DNA from 3 places in the Reyranella sp. genome. Region 1 is predicted to be linked to each of the others. Evidence: predicted binding sites of a transcription regulator. Region 1 holds the regulator's gene; each other region holds the start of a gene.
The links. The regulator PhoB, encoded in region 1, activates phosphate uptake and scavenging genes when phosphate is short. The targets are predictions, from matches to a motif close to TGTCATNNANCTGTCAT.
Positions count from the first base shown of each region.

Region 2: ACQY8M_RS05095 (NAD-glutamate dehydrogenase) is a predicted target of PhoB. The motif match lies at 4,123-4,139, and genes of this name have one in related genera.
Region 3: ACQY8M_RS27305 (inorganic phosphate transporter) is a predicted target of PhoB. The motif match lies at 2,617-2,633, and genes of this name have one in related genera.

Region 1 covers NZ_OZ257242.1:1,541,804-1,548,872, reverse strand. Annotated here, with positions in the region: gene ACQY8M_RS07490 (AmpG family muropeptide MFS transporter) at 1-1,353, shown strand, start outside; gene phoB (phosphate regulon transcriptional regulator PhoB) at 1,503-2,243, opposite strand; gene phoU (phosphate signaling complex protein PhoU) at 2,240-2,953, opposite strand; gene pstB (phosphate ABC transporter ATP-binding protein PstB) at 2,983-3,813, opposite strand; gene pstA (phosphate ABC transporter permease PstA) at 3,813-4,685, opposite strand; gene pstC (phosphate ABC transporter permease subunit PstC) at 4,690-5,706, opposite strand; gene pstS (phosphate ABC transporter substrate-binding protein PstS) at 5,756-6,802, opposite strand; gene ACQY8M_RS07455 (ATP-binding protein) at 6,923-7,069, opposite strand, start outside.
Region 2 covers NZ_OZ257242.1:1,050,301-1,057,369, reverse strand. Annotated here, with positions in the region: gene ACQY8M_RS05095 (NAD-glutamate dehydrogenase) at 1-4,074, opposite strand, end outside; gene ACQY8M_RS05090 (ribonucleoside-diphosphate reductase subunit alpha) at 4,525-6,393, shown strand; gene ACQY8M_RS05085 (ribonucleotide-diphosphate reductase subunit beta) at 6,547-7,069, shown strand, end outside.
Region 3 covers NZ_OZ257242.1:5,576,253-5,583,321, reverse strand. Annotated here, with positions in the region: gene ACQY8M_RS27315 (aldo/keto reductase) at 1-68, shown strand, start outside; gene ACQY8M_RS27310 (CBS domain-containing protein) at 178-861, opposite strand; gene ACQY8M_RS27305 (inorganic phosphate transporter) at 892-2,517, opposite strand; gene ACQY8M_RS27300 (patatin-like phospholipase family protein) at 2,676-3,851, shown strand; gene ppk2 (polyphosphate kinase 2) at 3,871-4,797, shown strand; gene ACQY8M_RS27290 (sulfate/molybdate ABC transporter ATP-binding protein) at 4,891-6,015, opposite strand; gene cysW (sulfate ABC transporter permease subunit CysW) at 5,951-6,808, opposite strand; gene cysT (sulfate ABC transporter permease subunit CysT) at 6,801-7,069, opposite strand, start outside.

The DNA of each region.
Region 1 (7,069 bases):
CATCCGCGCGTCGTCCAGTTCCTGTTCCTCGGCTTCTCGGCCGGGCTGCCCTTCCTGCTTGTCTTCTCGACGCTGTCGGCGTGGCTGCGCGAGTATGGCATCAGCCGCACCGCCATTGGCTTCATAAGCTGGATCGGCATCACCTATTCCTTCAAGTTCGTCTGGTCGCCCGTCGTCGATCGCGTCCCCCTGCCGCTGCTGACCCGCTGGCTGGGACGGCGCCGCTCCTGGATGCTGCTGGCCCAGAGCGGGATCGCGGGCGGCCTGCTCGCCATGGCGTTCTGCGACCCCCGCACTGACCTGTGGTGGATGGTCGTGTTCGCACTGGTCGTCGCCTTCTCATCGGCCACGCAGGATATCGCCCTCGACGCCTGCCGTATCGAAGCAACCGATGCGAGTCTGCAGGGTGCGACGGCCGCGACCTACCAGCTCGGCTACCGCATCGCTGTCCTCGCCGCCGGGGCGGGCGCCCTCTACGTGGCGCAATTCGTCTCCTGGACGGCGGCCTACCAGACGATGGCGGCGCTCGGTCTCGTCGGAATCATGACGACCCTTCTGATCTCGGAGCCGGAGCGCCGGAGCACCGCCGCGACGACCGCGCTCGAAGGCAAGGTGGCCATCTTCGCCGCGGGGCTCGGGAACATGCCCGGCTGGTCGCGCAAGGTGCTGATCTTCGTCTATGACGCAATCGTCTGCCCGTTCGTCGATTTCTTCGCGCGCTTCCGCTGGATGGCGGTCGTCCTGCTGCTGTTCATCGGCCTGTTCAGGCTGTCGGACATCGCGATGGGCGTCATGGCCAACCCGTTCTACATCGACATGGGGTTCAGCAAGGATCAGATCGCCGACATCTCGAAGATCTACGGCTTCGCCATGACGATCCTGGGCGCGCTGCTGGGCGGAGCGCTGGTTTTCCGCATCGGTGCAGCGAGGCTTCTGATGCCGGCGGTGGTCCTGATTGCAGCGAGCAATCTCACCTTTTCGTGGCTCGCTTGGGTCGGTCATCCGGACCTGCTGATCCTCACCATCGCCATCAGTGTGGACAACCTGGTTGGCGGCATGTCCGGTTCGATCTTTATCGCCTTCCTGTCGGGACTGACCAACACGGCCTACACGGCGACGCAGTACGCGCTCTTCACCTCGGTTATGACACTGCCCGGAAAGCTGCTCGGCGGCTCCTCGGGATGGGTCGTCGACAGGCTGCAGGAAGAATTCTCCGCCACCCACAGGTTCGGGGGTTACGCGATCTTCTTCGTCTACACCACGCTGCTCGGCCTGCCTGCGCTCGTGTTGGCGGCCATCGTTCGCCGTCACTTCGAAAAAGAAACCCCTCCTTCGGGGCCGAAGGAGGGGTAGTCGTAGATCGGCTACGGGGTATCAACCGTGCCGGGGGAACCTGCCCATTCCAGTGCGGGGCGTGGGGGGCCAGGATGGAATGAGCGAGTTCCGTGTAGCGGCGGCACGCTACAGGAGCGTGACCGGGGTGTGGAAAACTACCCTTGCAATTACCCTTGCGCGTCGAGCGCGTAGCCGGCGGCGCGGACGGTGCGGATCAGGTCGGCGTCGCTGTCGCCGTTCAACGCAATGCGCAGGCGGCGGATATGCACGTCGACCGTGCGGGCCTCGACATAGACGTCCTTGCCCCACACCGAATCGAGCAGCTGCTCGCGCGAGAAGACACGGCCGGGATGTTCCATGAAATGGCGCAGCAGGCGGAACTCGGTCGGCCCGAGATGGACCGGCTTGCCGCCCCGCGTCACGCGATGCGCGACGAGGTCCATCACGATGTCGGCATAGCTCAGCGCCTCGTCGGCGAGCGCCGGCCGGATCCGGCGCAGCACGGCACGGATGCGGGCGACGAGCTCGGTCGGCGAGAACGGCTTGGGGACATAGTCGTCGGCGCCGGCGTCGAGGCCGCGCACGCGATCGCCCTCCTCGCCGCGCGCCGTCAGCATGATGATCGGCAGGTTTGCTGTCGAGGTCTGGCGCCGCAGCTGGCGGCAGACCTCGATGCCCGACATCAAGGGCAGCATCCAGTCGAGCAGGATCAGGTCGGGCGTATCCTCCTGCACCGAGGCCAGGGCCTCCTCGCCGTCATAGGCGACGGCGACGGCGAAGCCGGCCTGCTCGAGATTGTAACGCAGCAACTCCACCAACGCGGTTTCATCCTCGACGATCAGCACGCGCGGCTTCAGCGACGACGTCTGCGTGTCGCGGCGGGAAGGAGCGGTGGTGGCCACGTTCATGACGCCGTATCCGTCGTGTAGAGTGAGCCACTGCCTTTGCGCCGGGTTTCGGCGAAGCTCTGACCGGTGCTGCGGAAGCTCACCAGCTCGGCGATGTTGGTGACATGGTCGCCGGCCCGCTCGATGTTCTTCGCCATGAACAGGAGATGTGTGCAGGCCGTGATGGTGCGCGGGTCTTCCATCATGTAGGTCAGGAGCTCGCGGAACAGGCCGGTGTAGACCTGATCGATCTCCTCGTCGCGGTTCCACACGTCGTGCGCCTTGGCGACATCGCCGTCGGCAAAGGCGTCGAGCACGTCCTTCAGCGCGGTCCTCACCAGCTTGCCCAGGCGATCGATGCCGGCGACCGCCGACGCCGGCGCGGTGCCCTGGGTCATCACGATGCCGCGCTTGGCGGTGTTCTTGGCGTAGTCGGCGATCCGCTCGAGCGCCGCCGCGATCTTGATCGACGACAGCACCATGCGCAGGTCGTTCGCCATCGGCTGGCGCAGCGCCAGGAGCTTGACGGTCTGCTCCTGCACCGCGACATCGAGGGCATCGACGCGAGCGTCGTCGGCAATCACCTCCTCCGCGATCTGCGTGTCGCGCTCGCGCACGGCGGTCAGCGCCTTGGCGAACTGGCTCTCGGTCAGGCCGCCCATCTCGTTGATCGTCGCGTTGAGGCGCTCCAGCTCTTCGTCGAAGCGCTTCAGAATGTGGTCGCTCGCCATTGTACTTGATCCTTCTTCGGGCACGCCGGTCAGCCGAAACGGCCCGTGATGTAGGCCTGCGTGCGCTTGTCCTTGGGGGTCGTGAACACCGTCGCGGTCTGACCGAACTCGATCATCTCGCCGAGATACATGAAGGTCGTGAAGTCCGAGACGCGCGCGGCCTGCTGCATGTTGTGAGTCACGATCACGATCGTGTAGTCCTGCTTCAGCTCGTCGATCAGCTCCTCGATCTTGGAGGTCGAGATCGGGTCCAGCGCGGAGCACGGCTCGTCGAACAGGATGACCTCCGGCTTGACCGCGACCGTACGCGCGATGCACAGGCGCTGCTGCTGGCCGCCCGACAGGCTGAGGCCGCTGGCGCCCAGCTTGTCCTTGACCTCGTCCCACAGCGCGCCGCGGCGCAGGGCGTGCTCGACCCGGCCGTCGAGTTCCGACTTGGGCAGGTTCTCGTAGAGACGGATGCCGAAGGCGATGTTCTCGTAGATCGTCATCGGGAACGGCGTCGGCTTCTGGAACACCATGCCGATGCGCGCGCGCAGCAGGTTGATGTCCTGGTCTTCACGCAGGAGGTTATCGCCGTCGAACATGACGTCGCCGGTGGCGCGCTGGCCGGGATAGAGGTCGTACATGCGGTTCAGGATACGCAGCAGGGTGGACTTGCCGCAGCCCGAGGGCCCGATGAACGCCGTCGCCTTGTTCGCGTAGAGCGACAGGTTGATGCCCTTCAGCGCCCGGCTGTCGCCATAGAAGAACTCGAGGTTCTTGATCGTGATCTTGGCCGTGAGCTTCGAGACGTCGATTTGGCCGTGCGCAGCGACGGGAACGGCGACGCTGGGAGCGTCGGTGGATTGCATGGACATCAGGATTTCCTCGCGGAGGTAAGCGAACGGGCCAGGATGCTGAGCCCCAAGACGGTGACGGTGATCAGCAGCGCGCCGGTCCAGGCGAGCTTCTGCCACTCGGCATAGGGCGACAGGGCGAACTGGAAGATGACGACCGGCAGGCTGGGCATCGGCGCGCCCATGTTCAGGCTGAAGAACTGGTTGTTCAGGGCGGTGAACAGGAGCGGGGCCGTCTCGCCGCTGATGCGGGCGATGGCCAGCAGGATGCCGGTGACGATGCCCGCCTGGGCGGCGCGATAGGCGATGCGGACGATCATGTGGGCGCGCGGCAGGCCGATCGAGGCAGCGGCCTCACGCAGCGTGTCGGGCACCAGCATAAGCATGTCCTCGGTCGTGCGGACGACGACGGGGATCACGATGACGGCCAGGGCGACGGCGCCGGCCCATCCCGAGAAGTGGCCCATCGGCGCGACCAGGATCTCGTAGACGAACAGGCCGATCACGATCGACGGTGCGCTGAGCAGGATGTCGTTGATGAAGCGAACGACGCTCGAAAGCTTGTCGTGACGGCCGTACTCGGCGAGGTAGGTGCCTGCCAGGAGGCCGATCGGCGTGCCGATGAACACCGCCAGCACGGTCATCACGATGCTGCCCAGGATCGCGTTGAGCAAGCCGCCCGCGGCGCCGGGCGGCGGCGTGTTCTCGGTGAACACCGAGAGCGAGAGGCCATCGATGCCCTTGTAGAGCAGCACGGCCAGAATCAGGACCAGCCAGCCCAGGCCGAAGATGGTGGCGGCGAACGCCAGGCCCTTGGCGATGCTGTTGCGGCGGCGGCGGCCCGCGTAGAGCGGACTGTCCAGGGCGGCCGTCTTGGATGTGGTTGTGGCCATTGTCCTACTTGCCTCCCTGCTGCTGCAGGCGCATCAGCATGTAGCGCGCGATCGCCAGCACGCAGAAAGTGATGAAGAAGAGGATGAGGCCGAGCGCGACCAGCGACGATGTGTAGAGGTCGCCCACCGCTTCGGTGAATTCGTTGGCGATCGAGGCGGAAATCGTCGTGCCGGGCGCGAACAGCGAGGCCGAGATGTGATGGGCATTGCCGATCACGAAGGTGACGGCCATCGTCTCGCCCAGTGCGCGGCCCAGTCCCAGCATGAAGCCGCCGATGACGCCCACCCGCGTGAACGGCAGGACGACGTAGCGGAACACTTCCCAGGTCGTGCAGCCGACGCCGTAGGCTGCCTCCTTGAGTACCGGCGGGACGGCATCGAACACGTCGCGCGAGATCGAGGTCACGAAGGGCAGCACCATGATCGCCAGGATGAGCCCGGCGGTGAACATGCCGATGCCGTAGGGCGGGCCCGCGAAGATCGTCGAGAGGACCGGCACATTGGCGAAGGTATTGATGAACAGCGGCTGCACATGCTCCTGCATGAACGGCGCGAAGACGAACAGGCCCCAGATGCCGTAGATGATGCTGGGGATGCCGGCCAGCAGCTCGATGGCGATGCCGATCGGGCGGCGCAGCATCTTCGGGCAGAGCTCGGTCAGGAAGAACGCGACCATCAGGCCGACCGGAACCGCGATCAGCATCGCGATGAACGACGTGACCAGAGTGCCGAAGATCGGTGCCAGGGCGCCGAAGCGCTCGGTCACCGGGTTCCACGATTCGTCGAACAGGAAGCCGAACCCGAACGTGCTGAGCGCGGGAGCCGCGCCGTAGATGAGGGCGATGATGACGCCGCTCAACAGGGCGAGCACGGCGAGCGAGGCGCCGCGCGTCAGCCCATGGAATATGGAGTCCGTCAATTTCAGGCGTCGAAGCACCGCCGCCCGCGAGGCAGATGCCGCGGCCGGTGCGCTTGCGCCCTTCAATACAACTTCACTCACGTGCCGATCCCCCGAAGCCATAAACCCCCCAAGAATGAGGGGCGGGTGTCTCCACCCGCCCCGTCCCGAATTAGTTGGTCGGCGAGTACAGCGGCTTGCCGTCCGCGCCCTTGATCTCGGCCTGCCACATCTTCTTGATGTCGTTGACGACGTTCTGGGGCATCGGCACGTAGTCGAGCGACTCGGCCATCGCGTCGCCCTTGGTGTAGGCCCAGGCGAAGAACTTCAGCGCCTCGGCCGACTCGGCCGGCTTCTCCGGCTTCTTGTACATCAGGATCCAGGTCGCGGCCGCCATCGGCCAGGACTTGTCGCCCGGCTGGTTGGCCAGGATCACGCCGAAGCCCGGCTTGGAATTCCAGTCGGCGCTCGCCGCGGCGTCCTGCACCGTGTCCGAGCCCGGCGCGACCGCCTTGCCCGCCTTGTTGATCATCTTGGTGAAGGTCATCTTGTTCTCTTTGGCGTAGGCGTACTCGACATAGCCGATCGAGCCCTTGGTCTGCGCCACGTTGCCGGCCACGCCTTCGTTGCCCTTGGCGCCGATGCCCACCGGCCACTGCAGCGCCGTGCTGACGCCGACCTTCGTCTTCCACTCCGGGCTGACCTCGGCCAGATAGTAGGCAAAGTTGTAGGTCGTGCCCGACCCGTCCGAGCGACGCACCGGTACGATGGCCTGCTTCGGCAGCTTGAGGTTGGGGTTGAGCTTGGCGATCGCAGCATCGTCCCAGCTCTTGATCTGGCCGAGATAGATGTTCGCCAGCGTCGGCCCGTCGAGCACCAGTTCGCCCGGCTTGACGCCCTCGAGATTGATGATCGGGGTCACCGAACCCATGACCATCGGGAACTGGGCAAGTCCGGATTCGTCGAGTTCCTTGCCGGAGAGCGGAGCATCGGACGCGCCGAAGGTCACGGTCTTGGCCTTGATCTGCTTGATGCCGCCACCCGAGCCGATCGATTGGTAGTTTATGTTGGTGCCGGTCTCTTTCTTGTAGGCGTCCGCCCACTTGGCATAGACCGGGTAAGGGAAGGTAGCGCCTGCGCCGGAAATATCGGTAGCGAAGGCCGACCACGACGTCGCGACGAGCGCGGCGGCGGTCAAGGCTATTCTGGAAATTCTCACGGTTCTCTCCTGTGTTCGAGTCGCGTGCGGACTGGAGTAGGAGGCTTCGGTCTCTTTCGTATGACTATTTTATGACGTTCCAATTACAGCACACCGAGTGAATCATCTTGATCCGCGTGGCTATGCCGCAGGCAAAGTGACTGTGAAGACGGAACCTTTTCCCGGGGTGCTCTGGATGTCGAGCCGACCGCGGTGGCGGTTCACCACGTGCTTGACGATGGCGAGGCCGAGGCCGGTCCCGCCGAGCTGACGCGAACGGGCATTGTC
Region 2 (7,069 bases), 490 kb from region 1:
GGCCTCGATCTCGGTCCACAGGTCGCGCAGCTTCCAGGCGTCGCGTACGACGGCGAAGGCACGCGCAATCGACGCGGCCGGCGCGCCGGTGCGCTGACCGACGGTGCGCACGAAGGTCGGGCCGCAGCGGTTCACCAGCGAGTTCACGACTTGCAAGGTCGCGATCTCGCGGCGCAGGCGATGATTGCGGAGCTGCGGCTCGAATTTCTGCTGCAGGGTCGTCGGGAAGTAGCGCAGCAGTTCGCCTTCGAGCAAGGGATCATCGGGCAGGTCGGAGTCGAGGATCTCGTCGGCGAGATCGATCTTGGCGTAGGCCAGCAACACCGACAGCTCGGGCCGCGTGAGATGCTGCCGGGCGAGGCCCCGCGCCCGCATCGCGGCGGTATCGGGAAGGAACTCGACGTCGCGGTCGAGCCGGCCGTGCCGTTCGAGGGCGCGCATGAAGCGCTCCAGCCGGTCATGCTCTTCGGCGGCCTGCGCCTCCGCGACGCTGATCGCCTGGCTCTGCTGGTAGTTGTTGCGCAGCACGAGGCTTGCGACCTCGTCGGTCATGCTGAACAGAAGCGCCTCGCGCCCTTCGGCCTGGTTGCCCCACGGACCGCCGATTGCGATCTTGATATTCACCTCGTGGTCCGAGGTGTCGACGCCGGCGGAGTTGTCCAGGGCGTCGGTATTGATCTTGCGCCCCGCGAGGGCGGCTTCCACGCGCCCGCGTTGCGTGAAGCCGAGGTTGGCGCCCTCGCCCACGACCTTGGCCCGCACGTCCGACGCGTCGATGCGCAGAGGATCCGAGGCGCGGTCGCCGGCGTCGGCGCTGGTTTCCGTCGACGCCTTCACATAGGTGCCGATGCCGCCGAAATAGAGCAGGTCGACCGGCGCCTTCAGGATGGCACGCATCAGGTCGATGGGAGTCGTCACCGGCTGGTCGATGCCCAGCACGGTGCGCGCCTCGTCCGACAGCGTGATCGACTTGGCGGTGCGATCGTACACGCCGCCGCCCGGCGAGATCAGCTTCCAGTCGTAGTCCATCCAGGACGATCGCGGCAGGTCGAACAGCCGCTTGCGCTCGACCCAGCTCAACGCCGGATCGGGCGCGGGGTCGATGAAGATGTGGCGATGGTCGAATGCCGCCAGCAGCTTGGTCTCCCTCGAACTCAGCATGCCGTTGCCGAACACGTCACCCGACATGTCGCCGACCCCTACGACGGTGAACGGCGTGCGCTGGATGTCGGTGCCGAGCTCGCGGAAGTGCCGCTTCACCGATTCCCAGGCGCCGCGGGCGGTGATGCCCATCTTCTTGTGGTCGTAGCCGGCCGAGCCGCCCGAGGCGAAGGCATCGTCGAGCCAGAAGCCGTAGTCGCGCGCCAGCGCATTGGCGATGTCGGAGAAGGTGGCGGTGCCCTTGTCGGCCGCGACCACGAGATAGGGATCGTCGCCGTCATGGCGCACGACGTTGGCGGGCGGCGCGATCCCGCCCGTGACGTAATTGTCGGTGAGATCGAGCAGGCCGCGGATCAGCGTCTGGTAGCAGGCGATGCCCTCGGCTTGCATCTGCTCGCGTGTGCCGCCGGCCGGCGGGCGCTTCACATAGAAGCCCCCTTTCGAGCCGGTCGGCACGATCACCGCGTTCTTCACGATCTGCGTCTTCATGAGCCCGAGGACCTCGGTGCGGAAGTCCTCGCGCCGGTCGGACCAGCGGATGCCGCCGCGCGCCACCCGGCCGCCGCGCAGATGAATGCCTTCCATGCGCGGGCTGTAGACGAAAATCTCGACCAGCGGTCGCGGCGCCGGCAGATCGTCGATCGCGCGGCTGTCGACCTTGAAGGAAATCCATTCCTTGTCGAGCCAGTAGTTGGTGCGCAGGCTGCAGCGGACGGCATCGAGGAAGCGGCGCAGGATGCGATCCTCGTCGAGCGTCGCAACGCCCTCCAGCGCTTCGGCGATCGACTTCTCGATCGCCTCGATGCGGGTCGTGCGCTCGGCCGACTGCGCCTCGCCCAGCGCCGGATCGAAGCGCGCCTTGAACAGCTCGACGGTGCCGTGGGCGATCGCGGGGTAGGCGACCAGCGCGCGCACCATGTAGTCCTGGCTGAAGGGAATGCCCGTCTGGCGCAGATACTTGGCATAGGCGCGCAGCAGCGCGACCTCGCGCCAGGCGAGGCCCGCGCCCAGCACCAGCCTGTTCAACCCGTCATTCTCCAGGGTACCCGCCCACAGATGATCGAGCGCCTCGGCGAAGCGTGGCCCCGCCTCGACGAGATCGACCGGCGACCTGTCCGCGGTCTCGACCCTCAGCACCTGCAGCGCGACACCGTCCTTGCCCGGGGCCTGCAGCAGGAAGGGCGCCTCGCTCAGCACGCGCAGGCCGAGATTCTCGGCAAGCGGCAGGATGTCGGACAGCGCGATCGGCTTCCTCGGATGGAACAGGCGCACCGCGAAGCGGTGCGGCGGCATGCTGGCGCGCCGTCCGAGGCGCACGCCGAACTCGGTGCCGCCGATCGCCGCCTGCAAGGGCCCGATATCGGCGACTGCCTGCGACGCCTCGAAGCTTTCGCGGTAGACCGGCGGGAACCAGTCGCGCCAACGCCGCGCCGCCGGACGGTCCTGCAGCGCCTGATCGAGCCGGTCGTTCCACGAGGTCGCGGCGTCGGCCAGCGCGCGCTCCGTTTCGGCGAGATCGGGTGTCGGGCTGTCCGGCGTATGGAGCTTCAGGGTGTAGAGCGCCTGGGCGAGCGGCGACGCGGTGCTGCCGGAGCCGGTGATCGATGTCACGTCGCCGTGCCACGCCTCCTCCAGGATGTGGCTGAAACGCTCGCCCAGTGCGGCATCGAAGCGTTCGCGCGGCGCGAACACCAGGCAGCTCGCGAAGCGGCCGACGGGATCGCGACGGGCGAACAGCGCCACCCGGCGGCGCTCCTGGAGCTGCAGGATGCCGACCGCATGATCGTAGAGTGTGTCGGGGTCGATCTGGAAAAGCTCGTCGCGCGGATAGGTGTCGAGGATCGCGAGCAGCGCTTTGCCGTCATGGCTGTTGGGATCCAGTCCGGCCCGGCGCAGCACCTGCTCGACCCGGTCGCGCAGCAGCGGCACGTCGAGCACCGGCGTGTGATAGGCGGTCGAGGTGAAGAGGCCGGCGAAGCGCCGCTCGCCGGTAACCCTTCCGTCCAGGTCATGCGTCTTCACGATGACGCAATCCATCGCCCCGCGACGATGGACCAGCGATTCGCGGTCGGTCTTGAGAATCAGGAGCGTCCGCGGCCCGCGCGCGAACCGCGCCATCGCCTCGCCGCCGCCCAGCCCGGCGTCGAACAGCCGGACCTCGTCGCGGCTCAGGATCCCGAGGGCCGAGCCCGGCATCACCTCGTAGCGGATGCCGCCGGGCTGCGCGGTGTCGTCCACATAGCGGTAGCGCCGATGGCCGAGGAAGGTGAAGTGATTGGCCTCGAGCCAGCACAGGAATTCCTCTTCCTCCTCGGTGCGGGCGGGTGCCAGGTCCTCGACGGCGTCGACCGCTGCCTGCCGCATCGCCTTCCAGTCGCCAACGGCGAGCCGCACTTCGGCGAGCACACGGGCCAGCGCCGCGGCGAGATCGTCGCGTTGGGCCGGCTCGGCCTGGCGGTCGATCTCGATCTGCATCAACGATTCGGACGGCGCATGCCCGTCGGCTTCGGCGAACATCAGGAGGTCGCCATCGAGATCGCGCCGCACCGGCATCACCGGATGGGCCAGCAGATGCGCGCCGAGCTCGCGCCGGTTCAGTTCGTTGACGATCGAATCGACCAGGAACGGCATGTCATCGTTGACGATCTGCACGATCGTATGGCGGCTCTCGAAGCCGTGCTCGGCAGTCGTCGGATTGAACACCCGCACCTTGGCGACGCCGGGCAGGCGGCGCCGGGCGAAGGCAAGCAGCGCCACAGCGGCGGCGGCCCGCTGTTCTGCCGAGGCGGTCGCCAGGTCCTTGTCGGCGACCCTTTCATAGAGGCGGCGGGCGAAGGCCTGGGCTTCCTCCGTGCCGGCGGCTGCGCCGATGGCGTCGAGCCCGTAAATGCGTGGTGCAAGCGCCGTGACCATGATCCTGTCCTCGTCCGTGCGGCGGGGGTGCGGATGGTACGCCTGCCGATGACGGTCTGACGACGAAGACGTGAAGGCTGGAAGTGCCCATCCCATGGGAGGTTTGGCCCGCTCCCCCGACGACGGTGCGCCGAATCGCTATGGATTCCGTCTGACGGCCACGGAATCCGTGGCAAAGCGCGTTTTGTTCTCATTGCCTTGCTGCATCTGCGAAGAAGGTCAAGGGTTCGAAAAACAAAATTTCAAACCCGGATTTCCTGTTCAAAAACAGAGGGTTGACCCTTGATTCCTGAGACTCACAATTGAGGAATAAATTTGGAAATGACAGACCCGCCGTCCCGCGTATCATCTAGGGATAGCGGGGCTGGAGAAACCGGCCCCTAGATGTAGGTATCATTCCACAAGATGTTTTATCCACATCTGTGGACAAGAAGAAAAGGGGAGCCGCAAGTGTTTGATGTTGTTCAAGTTCGAAGCGGTGCGCGGGTTGTTACCGATCCTTCTCGGGATGCCCGCCTGACGATCTTCGGCAAGGCCACCCTGTCCGACCGGTATCTGCTGCCGGGCGAATCCTATCAGGAGATGTTCGCGCGTGTGGCGTCAGCCTATGCCGACGACGATGCGCATGCCCAGCGCATCTACGACTACATTTCCAATCTGTGGTTTATGCCGGCAACCCCCGTTCTCTCGAACGGCGGGACCCAGCGCGGCCTGCCGATCTCCTGCTTCCTGAACGAGGCCAACGATTCGCTCGAAGGCATCCTCGGCCTGTGGAACGAGAATGTCTGGCTGGCGGCGCGGGGCGGCGGCATCGGCTCCTATTGGGGCAACCTGCGCTCGATCGGCGAAAAGGTCGGCATGAACGGCAAGACCTCCGGTGTCGTGCCCTTCATCCGCGTCATGGATTCTTTGACCCTGGCGATTTCCCAGGGCTCGCTGCGGCGCGGCTCGGCGGCGGTTTACCTGCCGGTCAGCCATCCCGAGATCGAGGAGTTCATCGAGATCCGCCGTCCGACCGGCGGCGATCCCAACCGCAAGGCGCTCAATCTCCATCACGGCCTGCTGATCTCCGATGCCTTCATGCGCGCGGTCGAGAACGACGAGGAATGGGGCCTGGTCTCGCCGAAGGATGGCGCCGTGCTGCGCAAGGTCTCGGCCCGCCATCTCTGGATCCGCATCCTGACCGCGCGTATCGAGACCGGCGAGCCCTACCTGATCTTCGTCGATCACGTGAACAAGGCGCGGCCCGAGCAGCAGAAGCTGGCGGGCCTCGAGGTCAAGACCTCGAACCTCTGCTCGGAGATCACGCTGCCGACCGGCGTCGACCATCACGGCAAGCAGCGTACGGCCGTGTGCTGCCTGTCGTCGCTCAATCTCGAGACCTATCTCGAATGGCACGAGCATCCGACCTTCATCGAGGACGTGATGCGCTTCCTCGACAACGTGCTGCAGGGCTTCATCGACACCGCCGGCACTGACTTCGCCAAGGCGACGTACGCCGCCATGCGCGAGCGCTCGGTCGGTCTCGGCGTGATGGGCTTCCACTCCTTCCTGCAGCAGAACAACATCCCGCTCGAGGCCGTGATGGCCAAGGTGTGGAACAAGAAGATGTTCAAGCACATCCGCGGCCAGTGCGACCAGGCGTCGAAGACGCTCGCCCGGGAACGCGGTGCGTGCCCGGATGCCGCCGATTTCGGCATCGAGGAGCGCTTCTCCAACAAGCTCGCGATCGCGCCGACGGCGTCGATCTCGATCATCTGCGGCGGCGCCTCGCCCGGCATCGAGCCGTCGGCGGCCAATGTCTACAATCACAAGACGCTGTCGGGCTCCTTCGTGGTGCGCAACCCGTACCTCGAGAAGCTGCTGGCCCAGAAGGGCCGCAACGATGAGGACACCTGGACCTCGATCACCACCACGCAGGGCTCGGTGCAGCATCTCGACTGCCTCGACGACCACGAGAAGGCGGTGTTCAAGACGGCGTTCGAGATCGACCAGCGCTGGCTGATCGAGCATGCCGCCGACCGCACGCCCTACATCTGCCAGAGCCAGTCGCTCAACCTCTTCCTGCCGGCGGACGTGCACAAGCGCGACCTGCACCAGATCCACATGATGGCCTGGAAGCGCGGCGTGAAGACGCTTTACTACTGCCGTTCGCTGTCGATCCAGCGCGCCGACGTCGTGTCGAATGACGCGGTCGTCTCGCCGCTGGGCGATCATGCCCTGTCTTTACCTCGAGTCGACGCCCCCGCTGTCCCACCGGTCGGCCTGCCGGCCGGTGGGACCAACAACGATTACGAAGAGTGCCTGAGCTGCCAGTAGCGTAACGCGCCTCGGTCGTCCCGACCGGAGCGAAGCGGAGTGGAAGGACCTTCTCTCGGCGACTCACCGCCATTTCGTTGAAGCAAGGTCTCTCCACTCCGCTTCGCTCCGGTCGAGACGACGGGGTTGATGTCATTTGTTGGAATTCATCCCATGTCCCTTCTCGACGCCAAGCCGATCTACAAGCCGTTCCGCTATCCGTGGGCCTATGATGCCTGGCTGATGCAGCAGCGTCTCCACTGGCTGCCGGAGGAAGTGCCTCTGGCCGACGACGTGAAGGACTGGCGCAACAAGCTGACCGACAGCGAGCGCCATCTGCTGACGCAGATCTTCCGCTTCTTCACCCAGGCCGACGTCGAGGTGAACAACTGCTACATGCGGCACTACAGCCGCGTCTTCAAGCCGACCGAAGTGCAGATGATGCTGGCCGCCTTCTCCGCGATGGAGACGGTCCACGTCGCCGCCTACAGCCATCTGCTCGACACGATCGGCATGCCGGAAACGGAGTATTCGGTCTTCCTCACCGTCAAGGAGATGAAAGACAAATATGACTATATGCAGGGCTTCAACGTCGATTCGAAGGCCGACATCGCCAAGACGTTGGCGGTGTTCGGCGCCTTCACCGAGGGCCTGCAGCTCTTCGCCTCCTTTGCGATGCTGATGAACTTCCCGCGCT
Region 3 (7,069 bases), 4.0 Mb from region 1:
TCGCCGACCTCTCGCGCACGCCGCCGCCGGCGACGGACCGGCTGGAGGAGCAGAAGGCGGCGCGGTAGGCGTGGGCCTCAGCTCTCGACCTCGCTGCCGAGCTCGACCATCAGCAGAGCGCGCCGAGTGCCAGGCTCATGTTCGGCCGCGCCGTCGGAACAGGAACCGGCAGGACCGTCATTCATACGCGGCGAAGGTCTCGTCGCAAACGCTCTTCACGCCCGGTACCTCCTCGGCAAGGGCAACCAGCGCCTTGCGCTCTTCGTCGGAGCCGACGAGGCCCCAGAGATGGACGACCCCGTCCTTGACGATGATGTTGCGCGAGCCGAAGTCGGTCCACGGCTGCGCAGCGATGCGAGAGAGCAATTCGAGCCGAATACCGCGATCGCCGATACCGTTCGGCGAGGCGGCAGCCTGAGCCTGGGAGACGGCCAGAGCCTGGATGAGGTTCGCCCGGCTGACGATGCCGACCAGCTTGCCGTCGCGCAGAACCGGCACCCGCTTGATGCGATGCTTCTCCAGCAGAGCAGCAATCTCGCCGAGCGGCGTCTCCTCGGATGCCGATATGACGGTATCCGACATCAGCTCTTGGACCTTGTGGCCATGTTCCTTGGCGAAATCCGTCGCCAGCGTGACGCCGGGCGTTATGGCCTCGAGCCACCACGAGCGGTGCTTTTCCGTGCCGATCTCCCGCCGCCGCATCAAATCGGCCTCGCTCAGGACTCCGACCACCGTACCACTGTCGTCGACGACCGGCAGCGCACTGACGTCGTGCTCGGCCAGCAGCTCGATGGCGTGCGCGACATCGTCGTCGGGCCGCACGGTGACCACGTTGCGGACCATCACGTCTATTGCCTTCATGAGCCCCTCCTGCCGGTCCCGAAGCGGCCGCTAGAAGATGTTGACGAACAGGACAAACAGGCCGGCGGACATCATCATTGCCATCGGCAAGGTGAGGATCCACGCCATCGCGAGGTTACGCACGGTCTCCCATTGCAGGCCCGAGCCGTTCGCCGCCATGGTGCCGGCGACGCCCGACGACAGGACGTGGGTGGTCGAGACCGGCAGGCCGAAGACATCGGCGGCGCCGATCGTGCCCATGGCCACAATCTCCGCTGCGGCGCCTTGGGCGTAGGTCAGGTGGCTCTTGCCGATCTTCTCGCCGACCGTGACGACGATGCGCCGCCAGCCGATCATTGTGCCCAGCCCGAGTGCGACGGCGACCGCGACCTTGACCCACAGCGGGATGAACTTGGTCGAGTTGTCGAGCGACTTCTTGTAGGCGTTGAGCTTGGCGGCCTCGTCCTTGGAAAGCTCGTTCTCCTTGTCCTTCATCAGGAAGCGGATTGCCTCCGACGCGATGTACATGTCGTTGCGGGTGTTGCCGACGGCGGCGGCGGGCACCTTGGCGAGCGAGCCGTACTGGTCGACCTGGCTCGCAATGTCGCGCACCAGCACTGCGAGCGACGGATAGGTGCCCTCGTTGATCTTGCGCTTCGACACGTACAGCGTCACGGCCGGTCGCGGGTCGCCGAGGATGCCGTGACCCGCCGCCTTGCTCTGGATCACTTCGGAGGCGGCGATCGATGCCTTGCGGAAGTCCTCCATCTGCGACACCGGCATCGCGCGGTTGAGCGCGTAGGCCGTCGGCACGGTGCCGATCAGGATCAGCATGATCAGGCCCATGCCCTTCTGGCCGTCGTTCGAGCCGTGGGCGAAGGAGACGCCGGTGCAGGTCAGCACAAGGATGCCGCGGATCCACAACGGCGGCGGCTGGTTGCCCTTGGGTGCGGCGTAGAGGTCGGGATTGCGCACCGCCAGCTTGAGCAGCAGCAGCAGGCCGGCGGCGGCGCAGAAGCCGAACACCGGCGACAGCAGCAGGGCGTAGCCGATCTCCGTCGCCTTGGTCCAGTCCACGCCGGATGTGCCTTCCTGGCCGTTCATCAACGCGTTGGCGACGCCGACCCCGATGATCGACCCGATCAGGGTGTGCGAGCTCGACGCCGGCAGGCCGAGCCACCAGGTGCCGAGGTTCCACAGGATGGCGGCGATCAGCAGGGCGAACACCATGGCGAAGCCGGCCCCCGTGCCGACCTGCAGAATCAGCTCGACGGGCAACAGCGCGATGATGCCGAAGGCGACAGCGCCGCTCGAGGCCAGCACCCCGAGAAAGTTGAACATGCCTGACCACGCGACCGCGACATTGGCCGGCAGCGAATGCGTGTAGATGACAGTCGCGACGGCATTGGCGGTATCGTGGAAGCCGTTCACGAACTCGAACCCGAGCGCGATCAGCAGCGCCACGAAGAGCAGCAGGAAGGGCAGGAAGGTCGTTGCGGACGCGCCGCTCTCACCGACATCGACATACAGGCTGTAGGCCACGTACAGCAGCGTGGCGGCAAGGACCCCTCCGAACACGATGATCGTGAGCGGGTTGACCGGGTGGTGAAGCTTGGGACGCGGATCACCGTGCGGCGTTCCTCCTGAATGACGCAGCGGTGCGGTGATGTCGGTCATGATCGCTCTCCCCCGAGAACACAAATGCAGGCTACAGCAAACAGCGAACCCGTTACGGTCTCGTGATGGATTGGGCGCAGTGCATCTGCAATTGGGCGCCGTCACGATCGTGTCACGCGTTGATGGCCAAGTATGGCCCTCGGCTAGCGGAGAGATCGATGGGTGACGCTGCAGTGAACGTCGCGAAATCGTTGCAGGGGCGTGCAACGCGTCTTGTCCCGCGACCGGAAGGCTGCGACCGGATCGCGCTCGTGCTGCAAGGCGGCGGAGCGCTCGGTGCGTACCAGGCCGGAGTCTACGAGGCGCTCCAGGAAGCGGGCCTCGAGGCCGACTGGATCTCGGGAGTGTCGATCGGCGCCATCAACGGGACGATCATTGCCGGCAACCCGCCGGCGCTGCGGGTCCAGAAGCTGCGCACCTTCTGGGAGCGGATCACCGAGCGCAAGGTGTGGAACTACACGCCCGACGGCGACATCTTCCGCCAGGCGCGCAACGCGGCGAGCTCGTGGCTCACCATCACGCAGGGACAGCCCGATTTCTTCGCGCCGCGCCATCCCAGCCCATGGTTCAGCTTCGCCGGCTCGCGGAACGCCACCAGCTACTACGACAGCGCGCCGCTGCGCGAGACGCTACTCGAGCTCGTCGACTTCTCGCTGATCAACGAGAAGGCGGTCCGGCTGGCGGTCGGCGCCGTCAACGTGCTCGACGGCAACTTTGTCTACTTCGACAATGGGCGCGACGAGATCGCCCCCGAGCATGTGATGGCCAGCGGCGCCCTGCCGCCGGCACTGCCCATGGTGAAGATTGGCACCGACCATTTCTGGGACGGCGGCATCGTCTCGAACACGCCGCTGCAGCATCTGCTCGACCAGGAGGACAACCTCAACTCGCTGGTCTTCCAGGTCGACCTTTTCAGTGCGCGAGGTGTCCTGCCGCGCGACATCCACGAGGTGATGGCGCGGCACAAGGACATCATGTATTCGTCGCGCACCCGCTACAACACCGACCTCTACCGGCGCATCCATTCGTGGAAGACCCGTCTCAAGCAGGCGCTCGCCAAGATCCCGGCGGAGCTCCTGAGCGAAGACGAGCAGCGGCTTCAGGCGGAGTTGTCGGACTTGCCCGAGGTCGCCATCCTGCAGCTGATCTATCAGCAGAAGTCCTACGAGGGTCACGCGAAGGACTACGAGTTCTCGGGCACCTCCATGCGCGAGCACTGGCAGAGCGGATACGAGGATACGATGCGGACCTTGAAGCATAAGGTCTGGATCTCGATGCCTCCCCCGGGGCAGGGCGTCGTGGTGCATGACGTGCACCGCGAAGACGGTTTGTGAGTCACACGGAGCCATTGCCATGAACGACATGACTGACGAGAAGGACGCCGCACTGCGCGCACGCCTCCACGACGAGATGGCGGACAACATCGACGAGGAGCGCGAGCTGGAGATGGACGACGATCGCCTGGCGCAGCTGCTCGAGGAATCCGGCGACAGCCCGGCGCCGGAGAGCGTCGAGCGCCACCACTATTTCAAGGAGCTGCTTCGGCTGCAGCGCGAGCTGATCCGGCTGCAGGACTGGGTCGTGCACAAGGGCCTGAAGGTGGTCGTGCTGTTCGAGGGCCGCGATGCCGCGGGTAAGGGCGGCGTGATCAAGCGCGTGTCGCAACGGCTCAATCCGCGCGTCTGCCGGACGGTGGCCCTGTCGGCGCCGACCGAGCGCGAGCGCAGCCAATGGTATTTCCAGCGCTACACCGCCCATCTGCCGGCGGCCGGCGAGATCGTGCTGTTCGATCGGAGCTGGTACAACCGCGCCGGCGTCGAGCGGGTGATGGGCTTCTGCTCGCAGGGGGATGTCGAGGAGTTCTTCCGCACGGTGCCCGAGTTCGAGCGCATGCTGGTGCGCTCGGGCATCGTCCTGATCAAGTACTGGTTCTCGATCACCGACGAGGAGCAGAACCTGCGCTTCCTGATGCGGATCCACGACCCGCTCAAGCAATGGAAGCTCAGTCCGATGGATCTCGAATCCCGGCGCCGCTGGGAGGAGTACACCAAGGCCAAGGAAGAGATGCTGCACCGGACGCACATCCCCGAAGCGCGCTGGTGGGTGGTCGAAGGCGTCAACAAGAAGGCGGCACGGCTCAACTGCATCCATCACCTGCTGCAGCAGATCCCCTACGAGGACGTGCCCCGCCCGCCGATCGTGCTGCCGGTGCGCGAGCACAAGCCCGACTATCACCGGACGCCGGTTGCGCCTGAGCTGTACGTGCCGAGGACCTACTGATCCAAGCGGAAGGCGGTCAGGCGCCGGTCGTCTCGTCCGCTCGATGTAGCGCGATGGCGGCCTCTCGGCGGCGTTGCAGCTCGTCGGCCGTCGTCATCGCGGATACAGCCGCAGAGAGAGCAGCCGGACGTGCACCATCTGGCCCTTGCGCACGGTTTGCCTCAGCGGCAACTCGATCTCCACCGGCGGCAGGCCGTCGTCGAGCAGAAGCTCGGCCCGCCGCGCCGGTCCCGTGCGGCGCACCGAGAGGATCGTCGCCGGGAGAGCATTTCCGCCGGCGGCATTGGCAAGGGCGACATCGTGGGGACGCACGAACAGGTCGGCCGGTCCGTCCTTGATCGCGTGCGGTACCGAGAGGGAATGTCGTCCGATCCGCAGCGAGCGGCCTGCGATCTCGACCGGAAGACGTACGGCCTCACCGACGAAGCCCGCGACGAAGGCGGTTGCCGGATGGTCCAGCACCTCGTCGGGGGAGCCGACTTGCTCGATCCGGCCACGATTCAGGATGGCGACGCGATCGGCCAGCTCCAGCGCCTCCTCCTGGTCGTGGGTGACGAATAGCGTGGTGTGACCGGTGCGTTCGTGCAGGTCGCGCAGCCAGCCGCGCAGGTCGCGCCGCACCTGGGCGTCGAGCGCGCCGAATGGCTCGTCGAGCAGCAGCACGCGCGGCTCGACGGCCAGCGCGCGGGCTAGCGCCACGCGCTGGCGCTGGCCGCCCGAGAGCTGCGCCGGTGCGCGCTTGCCGAGGCCGCCGAGCTGGACCAGGTCGAGCAGCTCGTCGACGCGGCGCCGGATCTCCCGCGCGGAGGGCCGGGTCCCACGCGGCCGGACGCGCAGGCCGTACGCCACGTTCTCGGCCACGCTGAGATGCTTGAAGAGCGCGTAGTGCTGGAAGACGAAGCCGACCCTCCGGTCGCGGACGCTGAGAAGGGTCGCATCCTCGCTGCCGAATAGAATGCGGCCGGCTGTCGGCGTTTCCAGGCCGGCAACGAGACGTAGAAGGGTCGTCTTGCCCGAGCCGGACGGACCGAGCAGTGCCAGAAGCTCGCCCGGCCCGACCTCGAGGTCGAGGGCGTCGATCGCGACGGTGGCGCCGAAGCTCTTGCCGAGCCCCTGCGCCGTGATGCGAACGGCGTCTTCGGCGGGAGGACCGCTAGTGTCGCCGGGCGGCGGCGAGCCCGTCGCCGTGTCGCCATTCGAGGATGGACTTGCCGACAAGGGTGACGAGGGCGAGGCCGGCCAGAAGCGAGGCGACGGCGAAAGCAGCGACGAAGTTGTACTCATTGTAAAGGATCTCCACATGCAGCGGCATGGTGTTGGTGAGGCCGCGGATATGGCCGGAGACGACCGACACTGCGCCGAACTCGCCCATCGCGCGGGCGTTGCACAGCAGCACGCCGTAGAGCAGCGCCCAGCGGACGTTGGGCAGGGTGACCGTGAGGAAGGTGCGCAGGCCCGAGGCGCCCAAGGTCAGCGCCGCTTCCTCCTCGGCGGTGCCCTGTTCCTGCATCAGCGGGATGAGCTCGCGGGCGATGAAGGGGAAAGTGACGAAGACGGTCGCCAGCACGATGCCGGGGACGGCGAAGATGATCTTGAAGTCCCAATCGTCGAGGATCGGGCCGAGCAGGCCCTTGGCGCCGAACAGCAGCACGTAGACCAGCCCGGACACCACGGGCGACACCGAGAAGGGCAGGTCGATGAGGCTGACCAGCAGGCTCTTGCCCGGGAACTCAAACTTGGCGACTGACCAGGCCGCGCAGATGCCGAACACCAGGTTGAGCGGAACCGCGATCGCCGCGATCAGCAGGGTGAGCCAGATCGCCGACTGCGTGTCCTCGTCGGCGAACGAGGCGAGATAGGCGTCGAGCCCGCGGCGCAGCGCTTCGGTGAAGACCGCCAGCAGCGGCAGGGCGAGGAATAGGGTGAGGAATCCGACCGCGACCGCGATCAGGACCCAGCGCACGATGGCACTCTCATTCGTGGCGGTCTCGCCGGTGGCCGTTTTACGCATTGCCAAGCCTCCGCCGGCCTAGCGCCTGCAACAGGTTGATGCAGAGCAGGGCCACGAAGGAAATCGCGAGCATGACGGTGGCGATCGCCGAGGCGCCGGCATAGTCGTACTCCTCGAGCTTGGCGACGATCAGCAGCGGGGCGATCTCCGATTTGAACGGCATGTTGCCGGCGATGAAGATCACCGAGCCGTACTCGCCGACCGCGCGGGCGAAGGCGAGAGTGATGCCGGTGAGCAGCGCGGGCAGAAGCGTCGGCAACA